2 regions of the Vibrio sp. QJM3NY_21 genome follow, and region 2 is predicted to be linked to the other one. Evidence: riboswitches for the same ligand, from Rfam matches in the RefSeq annotation. Region 2 holds a riboswitch; the other holds the start of a gene.
The links. Region 2 has a riboswitch for cyclic di-GMP ahead of gbpA (N-acetylglucosamine-binding protein GbpA). Riboswitches for the same ligand answer to the same signal wherever they lie in the genome.
Positions count from the first base shown of each region.

Region 1: it holds a riboswitch for cyclic di-GMP, as region 2 does, so the genes downstream of both, AC3CID_RS10255 (TfoX/Sxy family DNA transformation protein) here and gbpA (N-acetylglucosamine-binding protein GbpA) in region 2, are expected to answer to the same signal.

Region 1 covers NZ_CM173513.1:2,328,461-2,344,816, forward strand. Annotated here, with positions in the region: gene torD (molecular chaperone TorD) at 1-50, shown strand, start outside; gene purR (HTH-type transcriptional repressor PurR) at 367-1,371, shown strand; cyclic di-GMP riboswitch class I at 1,542-1,627, shown strand; gene AC3CID_RS10255 (TfoX/Sxy family DNA transformation protein) at 1,755-2,345, shown strand; gene AC3CID_RS10260 (TVP38/TMEM64 family protein) at 2,481-3,161, shown strand; gene AC3CID_RS10265 (putative signal transducing protein) at 3,191-3,508, shown strand; gene AC3CID_RS10270 (alpha/beta fold hydrolase) at 3,657-4,454, opposite strand; gene glgA (glycogen synthase GlgA) at 4,740-6,194, opposite strand; gene glgC (glucose-1-phosphate adenylyltransferase) at 6,184-7,401, opposite strand; gene topA (type I DNA topoisomerase) at 7,937-10,567, opposite strand; gene AC3CID_RS10290 (YciN family protein) at 11,007-11,252, shown strand; gene aroA (3-phosphoshikimate 1-carboxyvinyltransferase) at 11,315-12,595, opposite strand; gene AC3CID_RS10300 (outer membrane lipoprotein) at 12,758-13,213, opposite strand; gene aat (leucyl/phenylalanyl-tRNA--protein transferase) at 13,267-13,980, shown strand; gene AC3CID_RS10310 (arginyltransferase) at 13,977-14,675, shown strand; gene infA (translation initiation factor IF-1) at 14,757-14,975, shown strand; gene clpA (ATP-dependent Clp protease ATP-binding subunit ClpA) at 15,375-16,356, opposite strand, start outside.
Region 2 covers NZ_CM173514.1:1,306,921-1,323,276, reverse strand. Annotated here, with positions in the region: gene ctaD (cytochrome c oxidase subunit I) at 1-4, shown strand, start outside; gene AC3CID_RS21410 (cytochrome c oxidase assembly protein) at 16-690, shown strand; gene AC3CID_RS21405 (cytochrome c oxidase subunit 3) at 729-1,613, shown strand; gene AC3CID_RS21400 (DUF2909 family protein) at 1,651-1,881, opposite strand; gene AC3CID_RS21395 (SURF1 family protein) at 1,883-2,716, shown strand; gene AC3CID_RS21390 (hypothetical protein) at 2,709-3,317, shown strand; gene AC3CID_RS21385 (COX15/CtaA family protein) at 3,420-4,475, shown strand; gene cyoE (heme o synthase) at 4,465-5,457, shown strand; gene gbpA (N-acetylglucosamine-binding protein GbpA) at 5,569-7,035, opposite strand; cyclic di-GMP riboswitch class I at 7,108-7,197, opposite strand; gene AC3CID_RS21370 (XRE family transcriptional regulator) at 7,521-7,874, shown strand; partial or broken gene AC3CID_RS21365 (DUF3313 domain-containing protein) at 7,974-8,084, shown strand; gene AC3CID_RS21360 (DUF3820 family protein) at 8,189-8,404, shown strand; gene aroG (3-deoxy-7-phosphoheptulonate synthase AroG) at 8,718-9,770, shown strand; gene AC3CID_RS21350 (phosphohexomutase domain-containing protein) at 9,892-11,316, opposite strand; gene AC3CID_RS21345 (mannose-1-phosphate guanylyltransferase/mannose-6-phosphate isomerase) at 11,333-12,868, opposite strand; gene AC3CID_RS21340 (mechanosensitive ion channel family protein) at 12,956-14,125, opposite strand; gene AC3CID_RS21335 (potassium channel family protein) at 14,310-14,966, shown strand; gene AC3CID_RS21330 (TrkH family potassium uptake protein) at 14,993-16,356, shown strand, end outside.

The sequences.
Region 1 (16,356 bases), on a different replicon from region 2:
TGCTACTTGCATTCTGCAAATTGGACACCCAATACCTTGCTGGTGAATAAGCTTATTGGATGACTCGTTAAATAAATTCAGAAGAATGTGACAATTCACCCGGATTTCCGGGTGAATTTTATTGCGAGTAATTTCTAGTCAGTCTAAAATTGTGACCGCAAACGATAAAATATGAAACATTCACGAAATGCTATGCTTATTATAGTTTTGAGCATTTCGGTGTTAAGACAAGCCGCTCAATAGCGGTTTTTTGTTTTTTAGCACTTTAGTACCCAAAGAGCCCTACAAATTTAAGCTCTTAGTTAGGTAGCTTAACGGCTACTTCATTCCGTACTTTGGGAAAGTAGCTTCTAATAGGATAAAACCATGGCCACTATAAAAGATGTCGCTCGCTTAGCAGGCGTATCAACAACAACCGTTTCTCACGTAATCAACAAAACTCGCTTTGTTGCAGAAGCGACGCAAGAAAAAGTAAATAAAGCCGTAGACGAACTGAACTATGCACCAAGTGCCGTTGCTCGTAGTTTGAAGTGCAATACAACCCGCACTATCGGCATGCTAGTTACTCAATCAACTAACCTATTCTTCTCTGAAGTTATCGATGGTGTTGAAAGCTACTGCTACCGTCAAGGTTACACTTTGATTCTGTGTAATACGGGCGGTATCTATGAGAAGCAACGTGACTACATTCGAATGCTTGCAGAGAAACGTGTAGATGGCATCTTAGTTATGTGTTCTGACCTAACTGAAGAGCTAAGAGGCATGTTAGACCGTCACGCTGACATTCCTAAAGTGATTATGGATTGGGGCCCTGAGAGTTCTCAAGCAGATAAGATCATCGACAACTCTGAGGAAGGTGGTTACCTAGCGACCAAATACCTCATTGAGCACGGTCACTCCAAGATTGCTTGTTTAAGTGGCCACTTAGACAAAGCGGCATGTGTTGAACGCATCGCGGGTTACAAACGCGCACTCAACGAAGCTAAGATTGCTACCGATGATAACATGATCATTGAAGGTAACTTCGAGTGTGATACTGCGGTTCTTGCTGCAGAGAAAATCATTAAGATGGTAGATCGCCCAACGGCCGTATTCTGTTTTAACGACACGATGGCACTCGGCCTAATGAGCAGATTGCAAGAGAAAGGAATTCGTATCCCTGAAGATATTTCAGTGATCGGCTATGACAACATCGAGTTGGCTGAATACTTCTCTCCGCCGTTAACAACGGTTCACCAACCCAAACGTCGTGTTGGTAAGAACGCTTTCGAAATTTTGTTAGAACGCATTAAAGATAAAGACCATGAAAAGCGTGTGTTCGAAATGCACCCTGAAATTGTTGAGCGAAGCACAGTTAAAACGTTAAATTAATTGATAAATTCAGTTTAATATAATTAAGCGCACCTTTAGGTGCGCTTTTTTTATCAACAACATGAATGAACCTGGTATCATACTGGAAAGATCATTAATTGAAGCAATATCACATTTTGAAATAACAAGTGTGAGCCTCATTCAACAAAAACTTTATTCTATTCAATCAGTCACGCACAGGGCAAATCACTTGAAAGAGTGAGACGCAAAGCTTCCGGCCTAAACCACTCGTTGGTATGGTAGCGGGGTTACCGATGGCAAAATGCAGTAACTACTAATAATTTAGTAATTTACGGCTAATTGACAATTTAATTGCAACATTTTGCTAATCTCTCGGACCTGCTTATTTGGTGGCGTAGTTCAAATACACCGAGATAAATAACATGGATAAACCGATACTAAAGGATTCAATGAAATTATTTGAATCCCTAGGAAAAATAAAATCACGCTCGATGTTTGGTGGCTTCGGTCTTTTTGCTGATGACACTATGTTTGCTCTGGTTGTAAATGACCAGCTGCACATACGAGCAGACAAATGCACAACGAAACAGTTCGAACAACAAGGGTTTCAACCGTACGTCTACAAAAAACGTGGTTTCCCTGTCGTTACTAAATATTTCGCTTTACCCGAAGGCCTGTGGCAAGACCAAGAGAAAATCTTGCAGCTTGCAACGACGTCTCTGGGTTTTGCTAAAGAAGAAAAAGCTGAGCAATCTTCAGCTAAGCCTACTCGACTCAAAGATCTGCCCAACCTTCGGCTCGCCACTGAGCGTATGTTGAAAAAAGCAGGGATCGATTCCGTAGAACGTTTATATGAATCTGGCTCTGTAAACGCATTTAACGCCATCAAAGAATCACATGCGTCTTCTGTCAGTATTGAACTACTTTGGGCGCTAGAAGGCGCGATCAATGGCACACATTGGTCTGTTATACCGCAGCAGCGTCGTGAAGAGCTTATCAATCGCGTCAATTAACATTGTAAGTGAAAAACTATATACATAACTAAGCCGCATTTACTGCGGCTTTTTTTATATCTGCTGAAAGTTAATCTATGCTTTGCCTGTCTATCTATACTAATGGTATACATTGAAAATTTAGAGGAAGTATCAATGAGTAAGAAAATGATATTGGGTATTGTGTTGGTCGTAACCATCGTCTTGTTAGGCGTCAATTTCGGCCAATACCTAACGCTTGAAAATGCCAAGGCCCAACAAGCCGTTTTAAATGACTACATTGATAGCAACTTCATTGCTGCCGCTGCTATCTATTTTGTCGCGTATGTAATGATTACTGCTTTCTCAATTCCTGGTGCTGCTGTTGTGACCCTGTTAGGAGCTGCGCTATTTGGTTTCTGGAATAGTTTGCTGCTGGTCTCTTTCGCCAGTGCCATCGGTGCAACCCTCGCATTTCTAAGTAGCCGCTACCTTTTACGTGACTGGATCCAAACCAAATTTGGTGACAAATTAGCAACGATTAACAAGGGCGTTGAAAAAGACGGAGCATTTTACTTGTTTTCTCTGCGTCTGATTCCTGTATTCCCATTTTTCCTTATCAATCTGTTGATGGGTCTAACACCGATGTCCGTGAGTCGTTACTACATCACGAGTCAAATAGGGATGTTACCGGGTACCGCTGTTTTCTTGAATGCTGGTACTCAACTCGCGGAAATTGATTCACTTTCGGGTATCGTGTCCCCTTCAGTACTATTGTCATTTGCCTTACTGGGTGTATTCCCAATCATTGCTAAATGGTTGATGAATAAATTTCGCTCAGCACCTGTGGCTGAATAACGCATATAGCCAGATAAGGTTCTATCTCAATGAAAATCTTCAGTGCATCGAATCCGACAGAAGCCCACATCATTTGTGGATTACTAGAAAGTGTGAATATTGCGTGTGAAGTCCGTGGTGAAGGGTTATTCGGTTTGAAAGGGGAAATCCCATTTACCGAAGAGACTGACCCTTACGTATGGTTATATGAGCCAGAATTGGCGAGCAAAGCCCGGGCAGTTGTTAATGACTACCAGAAACAGCAAGATTCAATCATTTATGAAGAGTGGCGTTGCGGAGAATGTCATGAAGTCAACGAAGCACAATTCGGTTCTTGTTGGCAGTGCGGTGCTGCTTCACCTGAATAGCAGGTTTTGAAAGGTAAAGTGGCTCCAACGGCCTTTTATAACCACTCGGTCAGATACCTCCTCCAAATAAAAACGGGAAGCTAAAATTAGCTTCCCGTTTTTGTCTCAATTCTATTCGAGCGTCTGTTCTGATGAAGAATCGAGATAATCACTGAATTTGCTTTTGAATAAAAGCGATAGATCGTTGATTGAATTCTTCAGGGTTTTCTACGTTACATACGTGTCCACAATTCGGAATTTCTACTAGCTCGCTCGACTTATGCGCCTCTACCATTTCTTTTACTGGCTTGATGAACATGTAGTCGCGCTCGCCCATCAAATACAAAGTTGGAATCGGCAACTCTCGGTCTTTGAAGTACTTCATCAATGGGTTCACATCAGCCGTAAGGATAAACCAGCGTTTAAACTCTTTTTGGCACAGCTTTTTGGCTTCGCGGATAAACAGGTGACGTGATTCTTTTTGGCTTTTTTGTGGCATCACAACGTAAGCAAAAAGGCTGTATAACCACATATAAGGAATGATGTGCTTACTCAAGTTACCCAACTTGATTAAGACTTGAGAGCGAGTGTTGAGTTTGGTCACGGCACCACCTAGCACCATTGAACGTACTCGACCAGCCGCTAGCTCTGCGATATTACGGACAATAATCGTGCCCAAAGACATGCCTACAAAGTGTGCAGAACGGATTTTCAGATGGTCTAACACTTTAAGAATATCAAGCGTCACCGATTTGAACGTATAACGATTCGAAATCAGCCCTTTGAGGATATTGTCTGATTTACCATGCCCTCTCAAATCAATGAGAAGCAAGTTGAAGTGCTGTTTATAAGCTTTGATCTGCTTAAACCAGATGGAGGAACTGCCTCCTGCGCCATGCACAAATACAACCCACTCATCGCTCGTAGGGTGAGTAAATGTTTTATGAAATAGTAAACTCTCAGACATACCTATCGCTTTAATTATTGGAATGGAGCTCTGCCTCATCACAAGGCGATGGCTAAGGATATCACGCAATCAAGAAATTTAAGTGATAATAGTGTCAAACCTAACATTAGTCATGTGAATACCTACCCCACCTTTTCTACCTGACTAAAATGAGTTTGCAAGTTTTGTCTTCCTAAACGTGATGTGATCTGACCAGAAAACAAAAAGGCACTCTACTATCAGAGCGCCTTCTACTATTAAGTTCAGTTGTTATACATCAGCTTATTTTACAGCTAATTCAGCACGTTAAAATGCAGAATGGTACATCGTAAGGTATTCTTTTGCCGCATCTTCCCAACTAAAATCTTGTTGCATCGCGTAAAGTTGAACACGCTTAATTTCAGCGGGGTTTTGTGCATAAAGTAGTAATGAACGATGCAATACTGCCAGTAACGCTTGCGGTGTTGGCTCTTCAAAAGCAAAGCCGGTCGCTATCTCGGGATCCTGATCGTAATCATTCACACTGTCTTTTAAACCGCCCACAGAGCGAACAATCGGTAACGTACCGTAAGCCATGCTGTAGATTTGGTTTAAGCCACAAGGTTCGAACTCCGAAGGCATCAAGAAGAAATCAGAACCCGCTTCAACTAAGTGCGCAAGCTCATTATTATACGCTTCTACAAACGAGAACTGATCTGAGTGAAGTGCCGACAGCTCTTTCAGCTGACTCGCTAAAACTGGATCACCAGTACCGACAATCACGATCTGAAGATCGTTTTTCAAAAACTGTTCGATGATAGGCAGTAAGTAATGAACACCTTTCTGATTAGTCAAACGACAAACCATGCCATAAACCGCACAATCGGTGATGGGGAGGCCAACATCTTGTTGCAGTTTTTGCTTACAAGCTGACTTCCCACGAACCATGCTGTGCTTTGTCGCTTTGAATTTACGAGGGAGGAAAGCGTCCGTTTCCGGGTTCCAAGCTCCGTAATCACAACCATTCAAAATGCCAAAAAGATCCGCGGATCTGTACTGGAATTCTGCTGCCATACCGTGACTGCCTAATTCCGTTTTCAACTCCTCGGCATACGTTGGACTTACTGCGTTCACCTTATCAGCACACATCACGCCGGCTCTCAGCATTGTGACATGCGTGTCACTCACTGAAGCTTCAGGCACATTGTAGCTATGCATTTCTGGTAGAAATTGCAGTTCATCGTATGCGAACACACCTTTGAAAACTGCGTTGTGAATTGAGATAACACTGCGCGTATTTTCAAAGAAATCATGTTGTTGATAACGTGATTTAAGCAAAAAAGGAACAAAGCCTGTATGCCAGTCATTTGCATGAATGATATCAGGTTGGAAGCCAAGCTTGGGAAGCATATCAAGGCAAGCTGCACTGAAGAACGAGAAACGCTCTCCGTTATCTGCGTAAGCTTGATTATTTTCTGCGTACATTTCTGGACGGTCGAAATATTTGGCACATTCGATACCAAAAACTTGAACACCTTCTACACTCAGTTTTTTGACTTGGTAAGCGGTATGAGGCCAATGATCGAGCTCGGTCGATAAAATGACTTCGGCTGCATCAATGTTTGGAATGTTTCTATACGCGGGAATAGTCACTCGAACGTCCTGTTCGAGTGTTTGTAACGCTTTCGGCAGTGCCTTGGCTACATCAGCCAAGCCACCACTTTTAATCAAGCCTTCAACTTCAGACGCTACAAAAAGTACCGAGAGAGTTTTAGTAACCAACTCGCGCTCCTTTAGAAATAACAACTACACCATCGTCAGATACGTGGTAATGCTTTTTGTCTTCTGTCAGGTTTACACCAATTTGAGTGCCTGGTGCGATGTCTGCATCTTTATCAATGATAACGCGACGAAGTATACAACCCTCGCCCACCTTCACATCACCTAATAAAATACTCTCACTAATATCACACGCTGATGCGATATTGCTGCGGAAGCCTAATACACTCTTTTCAATACGCGAACCACGTACGTAACTACCGCTACACACAAGACTATCAATGATCTGAATTCGACCATTAGCCGAGTCAGTAAACGTCGCTGGTGGTAGTGGCGGATAGTAAGTGTGTAGAGGCCATTTACGGTTGTATAGCGAGAATGGTGCATCTTTCTTAAGAAGGTCCATATGTGCTTGCCAGTACGCATCAATCGTACCTACATCGCGCCAGTAAACTTCTTCTTTCTCACCAGTAATACGGTTGGTGCTGAAATCATAAACAAACACATCACCGCGTGGGAACATGTTTGGAATAATGTCTTTCCCGAAGTCATGTGAAGATTCAGGTTTATCTGCATCTTCCGTTAGTTCAGCAAAAAGTTCTTTCGCTTCAAACACGTAGTTGCCCATTGAAACGAGCGCAGACTCTGGGTCTCCTGGAATCGACTTCGGATTTGCAGGCTTCTCTTCAAAGCCAATCATACGGCCTTCAGCATCCACCTCGATAACACCGAATTCTGATGCTTCAGCAAGCGGCATTCGCAGTGCAGAGACGGTTAACGCTGCTTTCTTTTCTTTATGGAAATCAAGCATTTGTTTGATGTCCATTTTATAGATATGGTCAGAACCAAAAATACAGACTTGATCAGGTTCTTCCAGTTCCATAAAGCCCATATTTTGGTAGATAGCATCTGCTGTGCCTTCATACCAACGCTTTCCTTTACGCATTTGCGCAGGAATTGGGTCGATAAAACGATCTGTGATGCCACTGATATTCCAACCTTTTTTCATGTGGTGGAACAGAGATTGTGACTTAAATTGTGTTAATACGTAGATCTTCATAAGATCAGCATTAACGAAGTTGTTCAAAGCGAAATCAATTAAGCGGTAACTACCACCGAAAGGAACCGAGGGTTTGCTGCGAGATTCAGTCAAAGGTCTTAAGCGAGAGCCTTCACCACCAGCAAGAATCATTCCCAATACACCAGCCATTTTATTCTCCATATATCTATAGCTTGTCGATGTCAGTACTCGTAGAGGTGTCTTCCTCTGGGGGATGAGCACTAACACTTATTTCGGTACTTAACGAATATTCATTCACATACAGTGACAATATCCTAAGCCAAACGTTGTTATGCGTGCACTATTCTTTGCACTTGGTTTTATATACGTTATCGACTTTTCGGTCGATTTCAATTTTTAATACGCCATTCTGTGCTATGTAAGCTGATTGCTTTCCTAAGACTTAAAGCAGCTCACACTACACCGTTCGGGCGAAACATTACATTAACACCCGTCACACATCAGGTATACAACTAAACACTGATCTTTGAGTTACAATATTTGAATTAAGTTACATTCTCGTTAAAGTTGCATAAGAAGATATGATTAATCATCTCCATTTATTTTACTCTGTGAATTTAATAAATTCTCGCAATCGACACGGCAAATCAACCAGTTGCATAATTAGTCGTATTTTGGTCAAAAAAAAACAGCCTAATGGCTGTTTTTTTCAAATAACGTTCAGTTACTTCTCTTTAGGCTTTTTACGTTTATCCGTAATTTCCCACTTACCATCGATGTACAACGCAGTCCAACCAGATGGTTTGCCATCCGCTTCAGTACGAACGTAGTTCTCTTTTGTCTTACGACTAAAACGAACGACTGTCGGCTTGCCATCAGGATCAGCAACTGGTGCTGATGTCAGGTATTGGAATTTAGGTGAAATACGGTCTTTAAAACGCACCAGCTCTTCCACTAATGGCGCACGTGTTTCACGTGATTTAGGAAAGTTGCTCGCAGCCATAAATAGACCAGAAGCACCGTCACGAAGTACGAAGTACGCATCTGAGTTTTCACATGGAAGTTCAGGGAAATGCACAGGGTCTTCTTTAGGTGGCGCTACTTCGCCATTTCTCAGAATCTTACGAGTGTTCTTACAATCCTCACTCGTACAGTCCATGTATTTACCGAAACGACCGTTCTTCAGAACCATGTCAGAACCACATTTGTCACACTCAACAAGTGGACCATCGTAGCCTTTGACTTTGAATTCGCCATGTTCAACCACATAACCTTCACAGTTAGGGTTGTTACCACACACGTGCATCTTACGCTTATCATCAATCAGATAAGCATCCATTGCCGTTTCACAAATAGGACAACGCTTTTTCGCTCGAAGTGCTGCTGTTTCAACGTCTTCTTCAAGAACGTTGATAATACCTTCTTCATCACCAAGGTTGATTGTTGTCTTACAACGCTCTTTTGGTGGAAGTGCATAACCAGAACAACCTAGGAATACGCCTGTCGAAGCCGTACGAATACCCATTTTACGGCTACAAGTTGGACACTCAATATCGGTTTCTACGATATGATTTGGCTTCATGCCACCAGCGTCTTCGTCTAAATCCGCTTTTTCCAAATCGCCAGTAAAGTCTTCGAAGAAGTTATCTAGCACGCCTTTCCAGCTTGCTTCGCCTTCTGCAATTTGGTCTAACTTCTGCTCCATACGAGCAGTAAAGTCATAGTTCATTAGATCATTGAAACTGCCATCCAGACGGTCAGTAACAATTTCACCCATTTTCTCAGCATAGAAACGGCGCTGTTCAACTTTTACATAACCGCGATCTTGAATCGTCGAGATGATTGATGCGTAAGTTGAAGGACGACCAATACCGCGCTTCTCAAGCTCTTTAACTAGCGCAGCTTCAGTGAAACGTGCTGGTGGCTTAGTGAAGTGCTGTTTAGGGTCGAGTGCGATTAAGTCTAGCTTTTCACCAACCTGTACAGCAGGAAGAATAGTATCTTCATTTTTGCCCATTGGACGTTGAACGCGAGTCCAACCGTCAAACTTAAGAATACGGCCTTTCGCTTTTAACGTGTACTCATCCGCTTTAACGCTTACTGTCGTTGAATCGTATTGCGCAGGTGTCATTTGACAAGCAACGAATTGATTCCAAATCAGTGAATATAGCTTGTGTGCGTCTGCGTCTACGCCGTTTAGGTCTTCCGACTTAACATCTACACTTGAAGGACGAATCGCTTCGTGGGCCTCTTGAGCGCCCTCTTTGCTGCCGTATACAAGTGCTTTAGGTGGAAGATATTGCGCACCGTACTCAGAACCAATGTATTCACGAGCGGCTTCTACAGCTTCTGAACTCAAGTTCGTTGAGTCAGTACGCATATAAGTGATGTAACCCGCTTCATACAAACGTTGAGCCAGCATCATGGTTTTCTTCACGCCGTAACCAAGACGCGTACTCGCCGCTTGTTGCAGCGTAGACGTGATGTAAGGTGCAGACGGCTTACTCTTAGTAGGGCGGTCTTCACGTTTACATACTTCGTATTGCGCTTTTTCTAAAACGCTAACTGCAGCTTGTGTTTGCGCTTCATTATCAGGTTTAAACGCAACACCGTCTTTCTGAGCGACTTGCAGTCTGAAATCTGTTTTCTCTGCTGTTTTGGTATCAGCATGCACATCCCAGAACTCTTCGGGGATAAAAGCGTTGATCTCGCGCTCGCGCTCAACCAGTAGTTTTACAGCGACTGATTGAACACGGCCAGCGGATAGGCCTCGTGCTACTTTCTTCCAAAGCAGTGGTGACACCATAAAGCCAACAACACGGTCCATAAAACGTCGTGCTTGTTGTGCGTTTACGCCATCAATGTTTAGCTCACCTGGAGTTTCAAAAGCTTGTTGAATAGCATTTTTAGTGATTTCGTTAAAAACCACTCGCTTGTATCGCGTTTCATCACCACCGATGATCTCACGAAGGTGCCATGCGATAGCTTCTCCTTCGCGGTCCAAATCGGTTGCGAGATAAACATGGTCTGCGTTCTCAGCCAGTTTTTGCAATTCAGCAACGACTTTTTCTTTACCAGGTAAAATTTGGTAGTTCGCTTCCCACTCTTGATATGGGTTGATACCCATCTTTTTAATGAGAGCTTTGCGATCTTTTTCTTTCTTGATACGAGCTTTATCTTCTGGGCTCATACCCTTGGTTGAAACTGCAGCAGCCTTTTGACCAGTACTTTGACCCGCCGTTGGTAAATCACGTACGTGACCTACACTCGACTTAACGACAAAGTCTTTGCCAAGATATTTATTGATAGTTTTAGCCTTGGCTGGCGACTCCACTATAACGAGCGATTTACCCATATTGACTCTAACGTCCTTAATCACGATGCTTCAGCACCAACAATTTAGCTTGTGGGCTTTTACGCATGATATTCTAAATTCATTGCTTCTTTTTTTACTATTGTGCGAGATTACTAGAAGATCAACCGCTTTTTTCAAAATTGGATCTGATCGCTCGACAATTCGACGACTCATAGAGAAAAGGGGCACAATATAAAGAAGCTATAAAGTACTCACTAAGAATACTTGCAAGAGCCTATTCATCAGGCATTACGTCTAAACGGGCTCATACTAAGCTTGTCCGCGAATCTAACGCGAGCCCCATTCAATTATTTTTGCCGTAAATCACAAAATAAATTGTGGATGTTTGAAAAGACTCTCTTAATCGGTTGTGAAATCATTGAATTTCTAGTTCGACACCATAAACTCAACGTTATATTCAGTTATCAGAGATAAACTCATGACAAAGAAAGTAATAGCAGAATTTGATTTACTGCTTATCGCAAACCAAATTATCCAATCACATGATGACTACATTGAAGGCATGCGCGCAAACAGCGTAGTAGAAAAAGACGATGTCCTCATCTTCAAAGGTGAATACTTCTTAGACAGCAATGGAATGCCGACAGAGAATACAACCGCAGTATTTAACATGTTTAAATACTTAGCGCACCATCTTTCAAAAGAATTTACGCTTCAACAATAACGAAAAAGCTTGCCATTTAGGCAAGCTTTTTTACTTCCTGGACCTTTATATGCTTAGCATTTTTATTGACTCAGCATTTTCAGCTTGTCGAAGTAGTCAGGGAAAGTCTTTGAAGTACAACCTGGGTCATTAATTGTCACAGGAGTATCGCTCAAGGCAACCAGCGAGAAACACATCGCCATACGGTGATCATCATAGGTATCGATCGCCGCATGTGTCAGTTGAGTAACAGGGTTAACGATGATGTAATCTTCACCTTCTTCTACCTCTGCGCCAACTTTACGAAGCTCTGTAGCCATAGCCGCTAAGCGATCGGTCTCTTTCACACGCCAGTTGTAAACATTACGGATTGCCGTTGTACCTTTAGCAAACAAAGCTGTCGTTGCGATAGTCATCGCTGCATCTGGGATATGGTTATAGTCCATATCGATGCCTTTCAGCTCACCACAACGAGAGATAACGTAGTCGTCACCCCATTCGATTTCCGCACCCATTTTCTCAAGCGCATCAGCAAATTGGATATCACCTTGGATACTGTTTTTACCAATACCCGTTACTTTAATCTCACCGCCTTTAATCGCTGCGGCAGCAAGGAAATATGACGCAGATGATGCATCACCCTCAACCAAGAAATCCCCCGGTGCTGAGTAAGATTGCCCAGTCGGAATTACGAACTCTTGGTAATCGTTGTTGATCACATCCACACCAAATTGTTTCATAATGTGTAGCGTGATATCGATGTAAGGTTTAGAAACCAATTCACCCTCAATTTTGATTGTTACCTCACCTTCAGCTAAAGGCGCAGCCATCAAAAATGCCGTCAAAAATTGGCTAGAGATAGAACCATCGATTGAAACCGTACCGCTTTTAAGGCCAGTACCCGTGATCTTCAATGGTGGGTAATTTTCGTTTTCTAGGTATTCAACGTCGGCGCCGGCTTCTTGCAGTGCTGTCACTAAGTGACCGATTGGTCGCTCTTTCATGCGAGGCTCGCCAGTCAGAACATATTCACCACGCCCCAAACAAAGTGCAGCAGCCAGCGGGCGCATCGCCGTACCCGCATTGCCTAAGAAAAGCTCTAGGATTTTGTCACTTGAGAATGCACCACCCACACCCGTCACTTCACAGACGGTTTTATCTGCAGACAGCTGATAATCAACACCTAATTGCGTCAAAGCATTCAGCATATGGCGAATATCATCACTGTCTAGTAAGTTTGTTAGGCGCGTGGTTCCAGTTGAAAGTGCAGCCAAAAGAAGCGCACGGTTGGAAACACTTTTTGAGCCAGGTAGATTAACTTCCCCGCTCACTTTTTGAATTGGTTGTAACGTAAGGCTTTCCATTAAATCTTATAGTCCTTGTACCACCCGAAGTCACTGGCGCGTATTTATTTTCGGGTGATGAATAATTCTTCGTACTTGCAGACTAACGAACTTTTCCAATGAACTCCAGAGCTAATCCCCTCGATAAAGGCGATTAATTAGCCAACTAAACACATTTACATACTAGTACACGAGATCAACTCGGACGCCGTCTGAAAAATAGAGAATTCGCACATCATCACCTCGGTTAAACAACATCGAGCTATCGACGTCTTGAATGATGTTAACCAACTTGTCATCTTTAGTTTTGACCAATAATTCGACGAGCTTATATTCCACTTTGTATTGTGTGTTACCTCGATTGCGAGCAATCCCGGCGCCCGCCACAGCACCGACGGCCGTTGCGACTTCTTTGCCGGTACCGCCACCAAATTGATTACCAATCAAGCCACCAATAGCCGCACCTAACAAGGTTTCCCAACCATTCGCTTTCGACTCTACGATCTCTTGTTGGGTAATGTATCTGACCGTGTCAATCTCACCATAAACGACCTCATTGACTGGTCGAGCTTGGTTTCTGTTGTAAGCTGCATTTGCCAACATGGGCAAAACAAGTAAAATCCAAAGCAACTTTTTCATGGTAAAACTCCTAAAGACCTCTTGGTCAGTGATTAATCTGTAACGCGGTACTTATGACTATATACCTAACCGAGCTTGATACTACTAGTATAGAGTTTCCTTCGCCTTTCGACGCGCTTGATGAACCTAACGGTCTGCTCGCCTTCGGTGGTGATTTGTCACCCATGCGAATTTTAAACGCTTATAGCCAAGGTATATTTCCATGGTATGGCCCAGGGGAGCCTATACTTTGGTGGAGCCCAGCACCACGAGCGGTATTTAATCCTAAGACATTCGAACCGTCAAAAAGTCTTAAAAAGTTTCAAAGAAAGCATAATTACCGTGTCAGCATCAACCAAGCGACAGACAAAGTGATTGGCTACTGCTCCTCGCTAAGACCCGAAGAAGAAACTTGGCTAAACGGTGACATGCAGTCAGCGTACCGCGAACTTTCTTCATTAGGCTTCTGCCACTCCGTTGAGGTTTGGCAAGGCGACGAGCTTATCGGCGGACTATACGGCTTACAAAGAGGCCAAGTCTTTTGTGGTGAATCGATGTTTAGTCTGAAGACCAATGCCTCTAAAATTGCACTGTGGTACTTTTGTGAACACTTTACACGATTCGGGGGAAAGCTCATCGATTGCCAAGTCATGAACCCTCATTTGAACTCGTTAGGCGCTATCGAAGTAGAAAGAGATGAGTTCCTTAGTGCTTTGAAAATACTTAAAGAAAATCAACTTAGCGATGGATGTTTTAAATCACAATGGCTAGAGGGAACGCCTTCATGAGTTCAGATTTACAACAAATCAGAATTGGATTGACCGATAACCATGCTTGCAGCTACCTGCCACATCTTCAAGAAAGAGTGGCAGTCACGCTTGATGAACACATGCATACTTCAGATAATTATGAAGTCCTGCTCGCCAACGGATTTCGCCGCAGTGGATCGACCATTTATAAGCCACATTGCGATAATTGCTCTGCGTGCCAAGCTATTCGCCTCTCGATTCCCGAGGTCAAGTTTTCCAAAAGCCAACGACGAATCCTCAACAAAGCCAAATCACTGCGTTGGGAATTGAAAGACGAGATGGATGACAACTGGTTTGACTTATATAGTCGCTATATAACCGCTCGTCACCGTTCGGGAACCATGTATCCCCCAAAAAAAGAAGAGTTTCTACAATTCTCTAAAAATGAATGGCTTGCCACAAAGTTCATGCACATCTATGATGATAGCCAGTTAGTCGGCATCGCCGTCACTGATGTGATGTCTCACTGCACAAGCGCATTTTACACCTTCTTCGATCCTGATATCGACATCTCTATGGGAACACTAGGTGTTCTGTTTCAAATCCAGCACGCCCAGAAAGAACAGAAACAGTGGTTATATTTGGGTTATCAAATCGATGAATGTCCTGCGATGAACTATAAAGTACGATTTCAACGTCATCAAAGGCTAGTAAATCAGCGGTGGCAAGGGTAGAATACGCGACAACTTTACATATTTTGATTTTAACGGCACAATCAAGCCGTTGAAAACCGCCAAATTTCGAAAGAGGATTAGATGGCTAAAGAAGACGTAATCGAGATGCAAGGCACGGTCCTTGATACTCTACCAAACACGATGTTCCGTGTTGAGCTTGAAAACGGTCACGTAGTGACAGCACACATCTCTGGTAAAATGCGTAAAAACTACATCCGTATTCTTACTGGTGATAAAGTAACTGTTGAGATGACTCCATACGACCTTTCTAAAGGCCGCATCGTCTTCCGTGCTCGTTAATTTTTAATTACCGAATACGATAAGAAGCGGAGCTTGATGCTCCGTTTTTTATCGACCAAACAAACACTAAAGAAACACCTGGTTAGCTCACTTCGCTCACCAAGAGCCCCAACAATACCTTCAGTCTCTCGTAACATTCCCCTGCAATACACTTTTCCTTAATAACTGTATCACCAATAACAGTGTCACCAATCGCTGTTTGTATATGCGTAGGTTAGCCAGCATAAACGGTTTATGGTCAAACAGTGCCTCAGCCCCAATCCACAGCTTTCTCTTTGTTTCAGCTACTCTATAACTAAAAAAAAACGCACAACCGAAGTCATGCGTTTATTATCGTGATTAGCTGTACCGCGCTCTCAATAAGCAGTTAGCAACAGCTTAAGCTGTTAAAAAATAGGCTTAATGCATAACCTCTTCTTTAGCACCAACATAGATGAAATCTAGATCGTCTTTTATCAGGGATACTTTAACCGTACCGCCATCAACCAAACTACCAAACAGTAACTCATTAGCAAGAGGCTTTTTAAGCTTCTCTTGAATCACTCGTCCCATAGGACGCGCACCCATAGTCTTGTCATAACCTCTTTCAGCTAACCAATGACGAGCATCCTCAGAAACTTCTAAAGACACGCCTCGAGCGTCCAGTTGAACCTGAAGCTCAACAATGAACTTGTCAACAACTTGGTTAATCACACTTGGATCAAGGCTGTTGAACCAAATGACATTATCAAGACGGTTACGGAACTCAGGTGTAAATACCTTTTTGATTTCACCCATCGCGTCTGGCGCATGATCTTGTTGGATCAAACCGATCGATTTCTTCTCAGTTTCAGCAACACCAGCATTGGTCGTCATCACAAGGATCACGTTACGGAAATCCGCTTTACGACCGTTGTTGTCAGTTAGCGTGCCGTTGTCCATCACCTGTAGTAACAAGTTAAAGATATCTGGGTGAGCCTTCTCTATCTCATCAAGTAACACAACAGAGTGTGGATTCTTGATTACAGCATCAGTGAGTAGACCACCTTGGTCATAACCAACATAACCAGGAGGAGCACCGATCAAACGGCTCACAGAGTGACGCTCACCGTACTCAGACATGTCAAAGCGCAACAGTTCAATACCCATCAACTTAGACAGCTGTACAGTAACCTCTGTTTTACCTACACCAGTAGGACCAGCGAATAGGAATGAACCAACAGGTTTATTGTCTGCACCCAATCCTGCACGAGTCAGCTTAATCGCTTCGCTCAATACATCGATCGCTGGGTCTTGTCCGAATACCAACATTTTCATGCGGTCATCCAGTTTCTGTAACGTATCTTTGTCTGAAGATGATACTGACTTCTCAGGAATACGAGCCATTTTCGCAACCATTGAC
Region 2 (16,356 bases):
TTAGAGGACAGAACCATGAGTGATAAGCAAAGCGATCCCAATCAAGATAAAAAACAACCAAAGCGCCTGTCTAATAAGCGGTCGACTAAAAAGCTGACGGGCTACTTGGTGTTGAGTGTGGTTGCGATGTTTGGCTTCGGTTTCGCTTTGGTTCCTCTGTATGACGTAATGTGTGAAGCCTTGGGGATCAACGGGAAAACCAACACGGTCTCTGCCGTTCAACCTCAGGGAATGCAGCCTGATTACTCTCGTACGGTCCGCGTTGAATTCATGTCGCACATTAAGCCAGATATGCCGTGGCAGTTTTCGCCTGAAGTTCGAGTGTTAGAGGTTCATCCTGGTGAGGTGGTTCAAACTAACTACATTGCCAAAAACCTTTCTGGAACCTCAGTGGTTGGCCAAGCTGTGCCATCGGTTTCTCCAGGTATGGGGGCAACTTACTTCAATAAGATGGAATGCTTTTGTTTTAATCAGCAGCCATTGGACGGGCACAAGAGCGCAGAAATGGGGTTGATATTTTACATCGAGCCCGATATTCCAGAATCGATACATACGCTTACGCTCTCTTATACGCTGTTTAACATCACGAGTCAGGTGAGTGGAGAGGCAAGTAAGCCTGGAGTGAGCACATCAACATTGAGCACACTACAATCTGGCTCACCAAAAGCGAGCACACTCGCAAGTAACTAGGGATTTACAGAACCAGTATCAACATAAGGAGTTGAGCGATGAGTTCTAAAAAGGAAGTTTATTTCGTTCCACATCAAAGCCACTGGCCATTGGTGGGTGCCGTAGCGCTGTTTTTGGTCGCGGTTGGCGCTGGCTTGACGGTGCAAAATATGGGCACCGACGCTGCTGGCGGCGTCTTTGGAAAAGCAGTTCTGTTAGTCGGATTTTGTGTGTTGCTTTACATGCTCGCAGGTTGGTTTAGTAATGTGATCACGGAATCATTAAGTGGCGTTTATTCTGAGCAAATATCCCGCTCCTTTAGGCAAGGCATGAGTTGGTTCATCTTCTCTGAGATCATGTTCTTTGGTGCTTTCTTTGGTGCGCTTTTTTACGCTCGTATGATTTCTGTCCCTTGGATTGGTGGTGCGGGCAACAATGCAATGACCCATGAAGTGTTGTGGCCGATGTTTCAGTCGATATGGCCGCTGACCACCACTCCAGATGGTGTGACGACGCAAGCAATGCCTTGGCAAGGTATTCCGCTTAAGAACACCATTATCCTGCTGCTTTCCTCTGTGACGCTGCACATGGCACATATCAGCCTTGAACAAAATAAGCGTATGGCTTTGATCGTGTGGTTGGAGATAACCATTGTTCTGGCTGGCTTCTTCCTATTCTTCCAAGTTGAAGAGTACCTTCACGCTTATCAAGAGATGGGGCTGACGCTTCAATCCGGTATCTATGGCAACACCTTCTTCTTACTGACCGGATTCCATGGTTTACATGTGTGTTTAGGAACGATTTTTTTGATTGTGTTACTGGCGAGAGTTGCGAAGGACCACTTCACTCCTCAAGACCACTTTGCGTTCCAAGCGGGCAGTTGGTATTGGCACTTTGTTGATGTGGTTTGGTTAGGTTTGTTTGTGTTTGTTTATGTGCTCTAACGAAGTATATCGGTCTAGCTGTTAGGTTTGTATGGGCTTAATAAGGGCGAGGGTTGGGAGTTATCATTCCTGAACCTAACGCCAGTAATAACAGTAGCACAACAACGGCTGACCACATGACTCGACGACCCAAGAAGTGACTCAGTCTTTTGCCATTGTGTTTACCTGATGCGATTTGGATTAGACCTTTCATCAAATTGAAAGCGATAAAAAACAGCAAAGCGACCAATACAATTTTAAACAACAACACAAAGGTAGATGACGCCATAGTGATAACTCCAAATCGATTGATTGATGATGAACACAAGTTCCGCAGTAAAGGTTTTTGGATAGCGGTTGTTTTAACTGTGGTTTCAGTCGGCATTTTAATCAAGTTGGGTTTGTGGCAGTTAGATCGAGGTAACGAGAAATTGCGCTATGAACAACAGCTATCAGAAAGAGCGCAGCAATCGCCGAGGTCATTGGATGCGGTTATCTCTGAATGGAAGGACTCGCGTATACAAGCGCAAGGTGCATCTGAACAGCTGTCTTTAAATGGTTTGAAGGTTGATGTGGAATTGGAAACACCAAGTGGTTTAGTGGTCTTGTTAGACAATCAGGTTAACCAAGGAGCGGTGGGGTATGTGATTTACATGTTGGGTGAGGTTCGCTTTAAAGATGAAAACGAGTCTTTAGTGGCCGAAAAGCAGTTATTGATCGATCTGGGGTTCGTTGCGGCAAGTAATGACAGAAAAGAGCTTCCACAACTAGGAAACATAACACTACTAACCAATATGTCAGGGCGTTTGTACACTCGTTCAGTGAATCCTCTAAGTCATGAGCTGGGTTTAGAAAACACAACGCCTAAAAGAATTCAAAACATCAACATCACAGCGTTATCAGAGTACACAGGACAAGCCGTTTTACCCTTTGTCTTCCAACCGCAAAGCTTAGAATCGTGGCCTTATGAGTTGTTATGGCGGCCGACGGCAATGAAATCTGAGAAGCACTTCGGTTACTCATTTCAATGGTTTGTAATGGCAGCGGTACTTTTGTTTTTGATGTTGTTAATTGGCTATCGGTACCTAAAAGCGACACCTATCACGGAGAACAACGATGGATAAGTCTCAAGCACAAGTGAACAGGGAAAGTACCGAGGCAAACATGGCTGAGCTCAGAAGCCGTCGTACTAAAGGGCGCTTGGTATTAATTGGACTTGTTTTAATTTTCGCTTTGCCAGCCATTATCGCCAAAACTGTATTGGACCAGAATTGGTATACCTCGGGTGTCACTAACTCAGGCGAATTGGTAGAACCAAGAATTACACTAGCGGATTTCGGCGTAATGGTACCCATGGCAGGAGAGGGTTGGGTTGTGGGTTATATCGCACCGATGGAGTGCGAAAGCTTGTGTGAACAACAACTCCATTATTTGAATCAAAGCTACTTAGCGTTAGGGAAAAACAAAGAGCGAGTGACCGCCGTTGTTTTCGTCTCAGAAGGTAACTCGTTGTTGGGTTCGCTCAACAAGCCTGATTTGTCGTTTTTAGCTGGTGGTGATCAATTAAGTACTGAGTTTGCACCCGCTTCTATTGTCATAATTGACCCACTCGGGCAATTGGTTATGGAATACAAAAGTGTTTCTGATCCTTCGCAGCTAGTCAGCCAATCTAAAGGCATGATTCATGATCTAAGAAAGCTGCTTAAGCTGTCACGAGTTGGGTAGTTAATCAGCTTAAGTTGATAAGCTTGAGTTGATGAGCTTTAGCAGATTGCGTTAATGCTGAGTGTTGTTAGTGAAAAGGGAATAAGTATAGGGAGATAAACGATGCAGAATAAAGCCCCTGATTTGCTCATACACATGATGAGATTAACTATCTTGTTAACCCTTACCGTGATTGTGCTCGGCGCTTATACCCGTTTGTCTGATGCTGGCCTTGGCTGTCCTGACTGGCCTGGGTGCTATGGAAAGATCACCGTTCCCTCGAATACCCAAGCCGTTAATCAAGCCAATCTACAATTTCCAGAACGAGCTCTCGAAGCAGACAAAGCTTGGATAGAGATGATCCATCGCTACTTTGCAGGAACATTAGGGCTGCTTATCTTTGTCGTTGTTGCTTGGTGTATTAAAAAGAATATAACAGCTGCTGGTCTTCCGTTACTTATCTCTGCAACCGTGATATTTCAGGCTTTGCTTGGAATGTGGACGGTGACTCTCAAGTTGATGCCCGTTGTGGTTATGGCGCATTTGATGGGGGGCTTCACGTTGCTGTCACTGTTGTGTCTGCTCTACTGTCGTTTGTCTCAATTCCAAAACCGTTTCGGCGAGGCTTCCTATTCTTCACCACTTAAAGTCTCGGCACTATTCGGATTACTCATTGTGGTCGGGCAGATACTGCTCGGTGGCTGGACATCGTCAAACTATGCCGCTCTGGTGTGCACCCAATTACCCATCTGTGAGGGAAACTGGGTAACTTATCTCGATTTCAAAAATGCTTTCGATTTTGCTCAACACGGACATGAAAATTATGAGTTTGGTGTGTTGGCGTATCCAGCAAGACTTACCATACATGTCATGCATCGTTTTGGCGCTATTGTTGCCACATTAACTGTGTTGATGATTGTGTATCAACTTTGGAAGTTGGGTAAAGCACCTCAACAGAAGCTGAGTATCATTGTTGTGATGGTGTTGTTTGCTCAAGTCAGTTTGGGGATTAGCAATGTCTTGTTCCACCTGCCGATATCCGTTGCGGTTTTGCATAACCTAATGGCGGCAATGTTGCTTGTGAGTATGGTTGTGACTAACTTTGTGGTGTGGCAGTACAAACCAAGTGAGTGTTTGGCTAAGAACAATGTATTACAAGGAGGTAATCATGGTCAGTAGAACGTCGACACAAAATAGAGTGATGGTTCAAGGTGGAGCATCAAGCAATGAAAGTGCGACCAATCATAGAATTTCCTCAGGAAACGAAGTGGTTTCAACAAGTGATTTGGTCTCGAAAAATAAAGCAACTTGGAAGGTCTATTTAACACTGACTAAACCCAAGGTAGTGGCTTTGATGCTGCTGACTGCATTGGTTGGTATGTGTTTAGCGGTACCCAATGGACTGCCCTTACAACAAACTTTGTTCGGAATGATTGGGATAGGGCTGATGGCCGGTTCGGCAGCTGCTTTTAATCATTTGATCGACAAAAAGATCGATGGGCAAATGACTCGCACTAATCGACGACCTTTACCGTCGGGTGAACTGAGTAGTGTGCGTGTGTTCAGTTTTGCGTCTGGTATTGGCTTACTTGGTTTTGTCGTGCTAGTGGTGTGGGTCAATCAACTCACCGCTTGGTTAACTTTTGCGAGCTTATTAGGTTACGCGGTGATTTATACCATGTATTTGAAACGAGCGACCCCGCAAAACATCGTGATAGCCGGAATTGCTGGCGCTATGCCACCCTTATTAGGCTGGACGGCCGTAACCAATGAACTGCATTCAAATGCTTGGCTGTTGGTGATGATCATCTTTATTTGGACGCCTCCGCACTTCTGGGCGTTGGCAATTCATCGTCGTGATGAGTATGCCAAAGTGAATATCCCCATGCTGCCTGTGACCCATGGTATTGCTTACACCAAAACATCGATTTTGCTCTATACCTTGCTGCTAAGCATCGTATGTATATTGCCAGTGTTGGTCGGCATGAGCAGCTGGATATATCTGAGCGCTTCATTGGTGCTCAACGGTGGGTTTGTTTACCACGCTTGGGTACTTAAGTATCGTGATGAGCCTAATATGGCGATGAAGACCTTTAAGTTCTCCATCTATCATCTCATGATCTTGTTTGTTGCTCTATTGGCAGACCACTATCTACTTTAACAACTGGCGTTTCTACTTTTACTGAACAAGAAAACGGATGCTTTGGGCATCCGTTTTTGTTTGGTTGATGACTAAAACTCACTTAATACAAAGTAAGTATCTAGCGAGTACTTAGTCCACTTTGTTCCAAGCACTTTGCCAGTGTGAACCGACACCTGGTTCGTACTGAGTTGCTGTTGGAGCCCATTGAGCACAGTAACCAGAGTATGGGAACTCTTTACACTGATAAACGCCGCCGTCGCTGCTCAGAACCTTAGTTCCTGCTGTGTAAGACTCAATGCTTTCAGGGAATATGAAGTCATAATCGCCGGCTGGTGGAGGCGTTTGCTCGTCCATTAGATGGAAATCAAGCGTATTTTGATCTACTAGGTTACCTTGGTCATCTTTCGTCACGACTACAAGCATGTGGTGGCCTGCTTCCGACTTAGATAGAGTGAGTTGAACATCTTCAACTTGTCCGTCTGATAACTCAGATTTCTGAGATGCAAGTGCTTCACGGTGATGGTTGTAAACGGTCAGTTCTGCTTGAATATCGCCAGTTGCCGCTAATGTAAGATCAAGCTGTGTAGGTTGGTTCTCATCAATAACATACTCAGACTCTAGGCCTGTGACTTCTAACTCATGATCTGGCTCTGGAGTATCAATCTTGTAACCGATTTCTACGCTCTTAAAGCCTGAACCTGATTTTAGATAAACAGGGTTCGTGCCGTACACTGGCGCGAAATCGTTTTGATCGTTTAACTGGCCCGCTTTGATTTGCGTTTGCTCTTGATTGATCTTAGAAGCAAGCGCGTAAGACCAGTTGTTTGCTTTACCTTGCTCGTTGTTCTCAATCACTAGCTCTGTACTGTATGAAGCGTTCTCACCAGATTGGTCGAATACGCGAGTGTAAACAGCGTCACCAATGTTGAGGTCTTGAGTTGGGTTGATTTGACCGCCTTGATCCCAATCCGGGATAACAGGGCCATCTCCGTTAAATTTCACATCGATAACATTGTAGAAAGCCGCAGCAGTGTCACCTACATCCCATACCGCAAGGATCACTTGATAACCTTCGCGTTCTGGCACATTACACAAGTGGCTGACTTGCATCGGTGGTTGTTCCATGTTGCCTTCAATAACACAGAATGGCGTTAAGTCGAAAGAGCTGCGCGCCAAAGGTTGGTTCGGGTTCCAGTCGGGTTGCGTAATGTAATATTTCCAATCACGGGTTTTGTGGTTCGCTGTGAACGTCCACTCAAAGTACTGAGATCCAGATTTGATAGGGCGCTTAACCCAGCGGTCTGCGGTTTGCTCATCTAGCGCTGCCGCTAAAGAAGATTGTGCACTAGCGATTTTTCCATCGGCAGGGCCGCTTTCAGGAAAGCCCTCAGGGCCTTCTACACTTTGTGGTTCATATTGAATACCACCACAGCCTGTGTTTTTTTGTTGTGTATCACTCGCTGGGAATTTACACAACGCGACACGGCTTTCTGCTACGCCATTATCGTATGCCGAGACATAACCGTGACCGAAGCTTGCTCCACTGACGCTAAGTAGCGATAGCGCGATGAGCGATTTTTTTGGGAGTTGTTTCATTATTTGTCCTTACTGTATTTGGCCGACAAAAAAGAGAACACTCGGGCATGCATTGACACTTAAATTCTATTAAGTGGCGGCCCCGCTATCATAGACAGAATATATGTCGACAGACCGGTGGCTTTGCGTCCTATTCTTTCAAATAGTTTGCCAGAAGTGAGTTTAAGCAAACGAAATGTAGCCAACAGCTTTTATAAATGCGACACAATAGATTTAAATGTGGAATGCTAATCTCGAACTTATAATTCTTAATACAAATTAACTTGCCATATGTGTTCCTAGGTAACATATAAACAATTGATATAAATAAAGAAAGTAATTGCTCTAATTGTTTTTGTGAATGATTAATGGTTATTATTCTTTGTTCCGTACACCGATTGAGCGCATATCAAAACCAAACCTTTGGTTTCCACTAACCGAACGCTGACATGCTGTGTATGAAAAGCCGGACAATTGATTGGTACGAATTATATAAAGGAGTCGGTATGGAATTTACAGAGCAAGACAGAGATGCGTTGTATCAAACGTGGATGTCACAAAAGTCGCGAATGCGAATTACGCAGATGGAGTTTTCGAAGAAGCTAGGCATGAACCAGCTTGATTTCTCAAGAGTGCTAAGAGGGGAGACAGCATTGACTATGTCTTTCATTAGCCACTTTTGTCGTTTACTTCATTTAGAGCCTAGGAATGTGTTTCCTTCGCTTAAAGAAGGTAATGAGTTAGGGCCGAAAGTGGTCTACCTGAAAAGTAGAATGAGCGTTGATGGTGAGATCCAAAATGCTTATATCGAAGGAAATCAGGTAATCGTAGAGTATGCACACACCGTTCAGCATGACTAATTTTAGAGATAGCTCTGAGTTTTAACCCCTTTTCCTACAACTTTTCCACATAGGGTACGGCATACTTGTTTAGATTCATAAATTTAACCGAAGTGCGCTATGACACCTTTAAAACTTCTCTTGCTTGTTGCAACCAGCATCTTTTTGTTTGGTTGTGCAGGCGGCCCAATTAAAACCGCAACTAAATTCACCAGTTATGAAGATTTTCAACCATGATTGACTCGCTTGGTGATGCCAAAGACGCGATCAACTATTGGGTTGAACGTTTAGGTGATACTCTACAGAGCATCGACGATGCATAGAAAGAGCACGTAATGCTAGAGAAAGAGAACCTGATTAAACTTGCTAGAATGCAGATGCCATTTGGCAAATACGCTGGTCGCACATTGATCGACTTGCCTGAAGAATATTTGCTGTGGTTTGATAAAAAGGGATTCCCTAGCGGTGAGCTAGGCGACTTATTAAAACTGTGCCTTGCGTTGAAAATCGAAGGGCTTGATAGTGTCGTCAAACCTTTGAAAAGAATGTGATTTAATTGAAGCTCACGCTAATAACGTGAGCTTTTTTATTTTAGATTATCACTAGATATTACGTGTATAGTGGGATTTGAAAAACAATGGACCTTATCCCGAGATAAATTGCGCAATCGATAGCGTGTAAATAATATTATACGGGGTGTTTTAAATATAAAACACAAAAAAAATTGCGTTTTTTTTGAATTAGTGATTGAAACTAGAGTTTTTACTAGTTAAGTTACAGGGAACAAGAAGATAAGTGCTGATGGAAAGTTACGTGAGATAACCTACATTCAGCTCAAGGATAGAAAATAGGAAGAAGTAAGCGATGTTCCAGACTGATGATGTAAGAATTAACAAAGTAAAAGAGTTATTACCACCTGTTGCTGTTTTAGAAAAGTTTCCAGCGACAGAAATTGCTTCTTCTACAACCTTTGAAAGCCGTAAAGCGATTCATAATATTTTAGAAGATAGCGACGACCGCTTACTTGTTATCGTAGGCCCATGTTCTATTCATGACACAGAAGCTGCACTTGAATATGGCAAACGCTTGAAAGTGTTACGTGATGAACTAGGCGACAAACTTGAAATCGTAATGCGTGTTTATTTTGAAAAACCACGTACAACTGTTGGTTGGAAAGGTCTGATTAACGACCCATACATGGATGATACGTTCAAGCTAAACGATGGTCTTCGTCTAGGACGTAAGCTACTACTTGACCTAACTGATATGGGAATGCCGACGGCAAGTGAATTCCTAGATATGATCACGCCTCAATACGTGGCTGACCTAATCAGCTGGGGCGCAATTGGCGCACGTACGACTGAATCTCAGGTTCACCGTGAACTTGCTTCAGGTATTTCTTGCCCTGTAGGCTTTAAGAATGGTACTGATGGCAACATTAAGATCGCAACCGACGCGATTCGTTCAGCGAGTGCTTCTCACCACTTTTTGTCTGTAACTAAGTACGGTCACTCCGCTATCATTGAAACTGCAGGTAACCCTGATTGCCATATCATCCTACGTGGTGGTAAAGAGCCAAACTACAGTGAAGAGCATGTAAGCAAGATTAAGGAAGAACTAAAAGCTTCAGGTCTTCCAGAGAAGGTGATGATTGATTTCAGCCATGCGAATAGCTCTAAGCAGTTTAAACGCCAAATTAACGTATCTGATGACGTAAGTGCACAGATTTCAGGTGGTGATAAAGCTATTTTTGGTGTGATGATTGAATCTCACCTTGTTGAAGGTCGCCAAGACTTGGTTGACGGCAAAGCAGCGACATACGGTCAGTCTATTACCGATGCTTGTATTGGTTGGGAAGATACTGAAACAGTACTTCGCCAACTGGCAGATGCTGTTGAAGCTCGTCGCAACAAGTAAACTAATTACAGTCAGCGACTAAGCGACTGAAAATTCAAAGCCCTTATTAGCAATCGCTAGTAAGGGCTTTTTTGTGACTCTTAGTTGAAAATTAGTTAAAAACTGGAAGTGCTTTGTATTCTTAAATGAAAAAAGACAGTAGCTCGTCGACTTTAAGTGACAGTAAAGTTCTATCTTGCTTGGTTTCCACGTTGAGGCGTATCAACGGCTCTGTATTGGACTTTCGTAAGTTGAAGCGCCATGTCCCCATATTCATGCTGAGCCCGTCTGTGTGATCGATCTCAACGGCATCAACTTGATAGTGCGACAACACATAAGCCATGACTTGTTCTGGGTCTGAAACCCTACGATTGATCTCTCCTGAAGAGGGAAATCTATCCATACTCGAATTGGTCAATTGGTGAAGAGATTGTTGAGTTTTCGACATCAGTTCTATCACTAAGAGCCAAGGAATCATTCCTGAATCGCAATAACCAAAATCACGAAAATAATGGTGCGCACTCATTTCACCACCGTACACAGCGTTTAATTCTCGCATCTTCTCTTTGATGAGCGCATGCCCAGCTTTGACTGCAACAGCCTTCCCATCAAGCTTATTGGCGACTTCAATCGTGTTCCATGTCATACGCATATCGTGCAACACTGTGGCGTTAGGCTCTTTTAACAAAAATGCTTCAGCGAGCAACCCGACAATATAGTAACCCTCAATGTAATTGCCATTTTCGTCAAAGAAAAAACAACGGTCAAAATCACCATCCCACGCAATGCCAAGGTCGGCAGAATGCTCTAAGACTGCATCTCGAGTCGCTATTTGGTTGTTTTTGATCAATGGGTTGGGAATGCCATTAGGGAATTTCCCGTCAGGGGTATGGTGAACCTTGATGAAAGTGATCGCGACACTGAGTTCGTTAAATTTCTTCTCTAAAGCATCAATGACATGTCCTGCAGCGCCGTTTCCTGAGTTAACCACAATCTTCATGGGTGAAAGTTTAGAAGGTGTTATGTAGGAGAGTAGGTGGTCTACATAAGGGGCGAGAATACTGGTCGATATGCAGGAGTTATTTGATTGAACATGAACGATCGGCAAATCGGCGTTCAGCTCTTGAGTCAGTACTTTAATGCGTCGTTTTATTTTATCTAAACCACTGTTTTTACTGATGGGACTAGCGTCAGCGCCGACCAGTTTCATTCCGTTGTAATTGATTGGGTTATGGCTGGCTGTGATTTGTATTCCGCCAATCGCTTTTAGGTGACGAGTCGCAAAGTAGACTTCTTCAGTGCCAGTCATACCTAGGTCTATGACGGCTATCCCAGACTCGATTAAGCCTTTGGTCATGGCTTGTTGTAATGAAAGGGACGTTTCTCGGTTATCTCGACCAATCACCACTTGAGCCAAGCCATCTAATGAAGTTTCAGGTGTCGTGGATAGGGCGTATTCGCTAAATGCCTTACCGAGCAGGTAGGCGAACTGCTCGGTAATTTGAGTGCCAATAATGCCGCGAATATCGTTGTTCTTAAAGCAGCTAAGATCTAATGTTGGTTTCATTTGATTGTCGCCGCTTCTATTTCGATTTTTTGTTCCGAGACGAAGAAGCTTGTTCGCTTCGAACGTCTCGCCCATAGCTGTCTTGATATCGAATGATATCGTCTTCACTTAAATGGCTGCCGGTTTGAACTTCAATCATTTCAAGAGGTGTCTCGCCAGGGTTCTCTAAGCTGTGGATGTGACCTAAAGGGATGTAAGTCGATTGATCTTCTTCGACGAGATAGGTTTTCTCATCGTTGGTCACCTTCGCAGTGCCAGCTACTACTACCCAATGTTCCGCTCTATGATAATGCATCTGTAGTGAAAGCTGATGACCCGCTTTTACAGTGATACGCTTAACTTTGTCTCGCTTTCCTAAATCAATCACATCGTATTTACCCCAAGGCCTCAATACCTCACGATGATGAATATGCTCCGTTCGACCTGCTTGACTTAGTTGACTAACAATCGATTTTACACCCTGAACCTTGTCTTTATCTGCGACTAATATGGCGTCTTTGGTCTCGACAATAATCAGGTTATCGACACCTACAGTAGCAACTAGCTTGTTTTCAGCATGGATGTAGTTGTGTTGAGAGTCGACGGTTAACACGTCACCTTCAATGACGTTGTTATGCTCATCTTTGTCGCTTACATCCCAGATAGCAGACCATGAGCCAATATCATTCCAACCGACATCCATCGGGATCACAGCTGCGTGCGAGGTTTTCTCCATCACGGCATAATCGATGGAATCGCTTGGGCTACTTTTGAATGCTTCAGCGTCGATACGGATAAAGTCGAGGTCGGTATTTTGCTTTGCAAGAGCGAGTTTACAAGCCGCTAATATATCGGGGTGGTGTTCGGCGAGTTCTTCAAGATAGCGTGATGCCTTAAACATGAACATGCCACTGTTCCATAGGTACTGTTCTGAGCGGATGTATGCTTCTGCGGTTGCTTTATCGGGCTTTTCTACAAAGCACTCAATGTCGTAAGCATAATGGGTTGGTTGGTCTGTAATGTTGGTTTCTAGTTGTAGGCTAGAGATAAGAGGTTGCCCTTGTTTGATGTAGCCATAGCCAGTCTCTGGAGCATTTGGGGTTATACCGAATGTCACCAGTTTGCCTTGTTTTGCGTAATCAACACCACGGTTAATCGATTGTTGAAATTCAGAGGTTTTAGCGATGTGATGGTCGGCAGCAAGCACTAATAAGATTGGGTCAGCCGCTTCTCTTTTAGTCTCATGAGATTTGGTCAAAGCTTGCAAGGCTGCAAGTGCGATGGCTGGCGCAGTATTTCTACCGACAGGTTCTAACAGAATGCCACTGTGCAGGACGTTAGCTGAGCGAATTTGTTCAGCAGCGATAAAACGATGCTCTTCATTACAGATGATGAATGGCGCATCGCAGCTGCTATCCGTTAGGTGTGCGTCGATACCTTGCAGGCGTTGAAGTGTCTGCTGAAGCATCGACTGTTCGCCAGCAATATTCAGGAATTGCTTAGGATAGAGCTCTCGAGACAGTGGCCAGAGGCGGCTTCCAGAGCCGCCAGCTAGGATGACAGGTAAAATCATAGAGTGGTAATTGTGTGCATTAGAATACTGCCATCATATTACCACGCTTCACGCTTATTACTTATCGATAACCAAGAAGGATGCTGACTATCGATGACCTTCCGTAGGAGAGTTCAACATATCTTTGGGATCGCTAACATTCTGATTATCACCTAGGCTCTGAACGCTGTTATGACCTTGAACATTAGAAAAGTCTTGAGGGTCAATCTTGAGTGTCTGTGTTGGGAACGCGATGTCTGCATTGTGTTTATGAATAATCGCCAGAACCTGTAACAGAACGTCTTGCTTCACTTTGTGGTACCTGATCCAGTTGACCGTTTTTGTGAAGGTGTAGATAAAGAAGTTCAGTGTTGATGGTCCAAATTTGTCAAAGTTAACGATTAACGTCTGTTTGGCATCAATATCTGGGTGGGCCTCGAGCATGGTTCTTACATCATCAACAATGAGCGCCAATTTGTCTGCATCTTGATAACGAAGACCAAAGGTTTCATTGATTCTACGATTTAACATTCTCGATGGGTTCTCTACCACAATACTACTGAACACCGAATTTGGAACGTACAAAGGACGCTTATCAAAAGTGCGGATAATCGTCATGCGCCATCCAATGCGTTCGACCGTACCTTCGATTTGACGATCGGGAGAGCGTATCCAATCTCCGACTTTAAAAGGGCGGTCGAAGTAAATCATCATACCGCCAAAGAAATTCGACAGTAGATCTTTAGCGGCTAAACCGACGATTAAACCACCGACACCACCAAAGGTAAGCAAGCCCGATAGGCTCAGCCCAAACGCCTGCATGATGGTTAAGCCGCCCATCACCATAAAGAACAGTCGAGCCACTTTCGCGATAGCTTGTACTGTGGTTTCGTCTCTGGTTTTCTGCTCTAAGACATACTCTTCAGAGTTACTGATCATTCGCAGCGTAAACCAAACAAACGTAGATATGATCAGTATGTGTTTGAGTGTTCTTAGCCAGTTGATTTCATTACCAAACTGGTCTTGAAGGATCAAGCCAACAGACACGGTAGCAGGCCAACACCAAAGCAACGTACTGACAGGTGTTTTTAAGGCCTCTAGCAGTAGGTCATCCCAATGAAATTGGGTCTTTTTGACCAAGATTTCTAGGCGATTATGGACAATTCGCCAAGCGACCCAAGCGAAAAAGCTCGCAATAGTGATGAATAGGACGCTATTTGCCCAATCGCTATGGCTCTGGTTGCTGTAGGTTTGTACTTGGGTTATGAATTCATTCATTGTGTGTACTGCCGCAGAAATTATGGGTTAGAAATTAGCAGAAATCACTTTTGTTCTCTACCTTTATAAATCAATCGATTAGCTGACAATTGTATCTCTATATGGATATATAGTCGTTTTTTTGTATGAAGACAATTTTGTTATTTGTTTTCGATGCTACGTAGCTTTGTAAGTGGAGCAATAAATGAGTGACAAACAATATGCAGTTATCGGCTTAGGGCGTTTTGGGTTATCTGTATGCAAAGAGCTACAAAGTTCAGGGGCGCAGGTGCTCGCTGTCGATATTGATGAAGAGCGAGTGAAAGAAGCGGCCAATTTTGTTTCACAAGCGATTGTTGCGAACTGTACGAGCGAAGAGACAGTTAAAGAATTAAGGCTGGACGATTACGATATGGTGATGGTGTCGATTGGCTCTGATGTTAACTCCAGTATTCTAACGACGCTAGTGGTAAAAGAATCAGGCGCAAAAGCCGTTTGGGTGAAGGCGAACGATAAGTTTCACGGGAAGATCCTTTCTAAGATTGGTGCCGATCATATCATCATGCCGGAGCGAGACATGGGTATTCGTGTTGCGCGTAAAATGTTGGATAGACGCGTTCTTGAGTTTATCGACCTTGGCAGCGGCTTAGCGATGACGGAAATTGTTATTGGTTCCAATTTTTTGGGTAAGAAACTTGGTGACCTTAAGCTGTGCAAAGAAAATGGTGTTGAGGTACTTGGTTTCAAGCGAGGCCCGAACCTAACTAAAGCACCTGAACTGGATGTGAGTTTAGAAATTGGGGATGTGGTGATCATCGCTGGGCCGAAAGAGACCTTATCTAGAAAGCTACGCAATTGGTAACTGGCAATCGGAAATAAGGTAACAGTATGAATTCGTTAAAACGAAAAGGTACTTTCTACACGCTTAAGAGTGATCAAAAGCCACGTAAAGGATCTGAACCTAAGATTATCCTTACGAGCTTCTTAGGCGTACTTATCCCTTCTGCAATATTGTTGACGCTACCCGTGTTTTCTGTGACAGGTCTAAGCTTTACGGATGCACTGTTTACTGCCACGTCGGCGATCAGTGTGACAGGCTTAGGTGTTGTTGATACCGGTCAGCATTTCACCTTGGCAGGTAAAATCTTACTGATGTTCTTGATGCAAGTCGGCGGGTTAGGGCAGATGACCCTTTCTGCGGTGCTGCTCTATATGTTTGGTGTTCGGCTAAGTTTGAAACAGCAAGCATTAGCGAAAGAAGCATTGGGGCAAGATCGTAAGATTAACCTCCGAAAATTAGTCAAGAAGATCATCATTTTTGCATTGGTGGCGGAATTTATAGGTTTCGTATTGCTCTGTTTTCGTTGGGTTCCTGAAATGGGATGGGCAACAGGGAGCTTTTACGCGTTATTTCACGCGATTTCTGCATTCAATAACGCAGGATTTGCGTTGTTCTCAGACAGTATGGCGAGCTTTGTTGACGATCCACTGGTGATCTTTACCTTAGCAGGCTTGTTCATTTTCGGCGGATTAGGTTTTACGGTCGTGGGCGACCTGTCGACTAACTGGCGGAAAGGCTTCCAACATCTGCATTTACACACCAAGATTATGCTAACGGCGACACCGACGTTATTGGCGGTGGGCACGGTGATGTTTTGGTTATTGGAGAGAAATAACTCAGCGACGATGGAGGGCTTGTCGACACAAGGGCAATGGTTGGCGGCTTTTTTCCAGTCAGCGAGTGCTCGTACTGCTGGTTTTAATAGTGTGGATTTGTCTCAATATACACAACCTGCATTATTGGTGATGATAGTACTGATGTTGATTGGTGCTGGTTCAACTTCCACTGGTGGTGGGATTAAGGTTTCGACCTTTGCGGTCGCTTTTGTAGCAACGTGGACCTTCTTACGTCAGAAAAAGCATGTCGTGATGTTTAAACGTACTGTGACCTGGCAAGCGGTAACAAAGTCATTGGCCATTATTGTGGTAAGTGGAGCACTGTTAACCACCGCAATGTTTTTGTTAATGCTTACTGAAAAGGCGGCGTTTGATCGAGTGATGTTTGAGGTGATTTCGGCCTTTGCGACGGTCGGACTGACTGCAGGGTTAACCGCAAACCTAACTGAACCTGGGAAATACATCATGATTGTGGTGATGGTGATTGGACGAATTGGACCTTTGACTTTGGCTTACATGTTAGCTCGCCCTGAGCCTTCGTTGTTGAAATACCCAGAAGATACGGTGTTAACGGG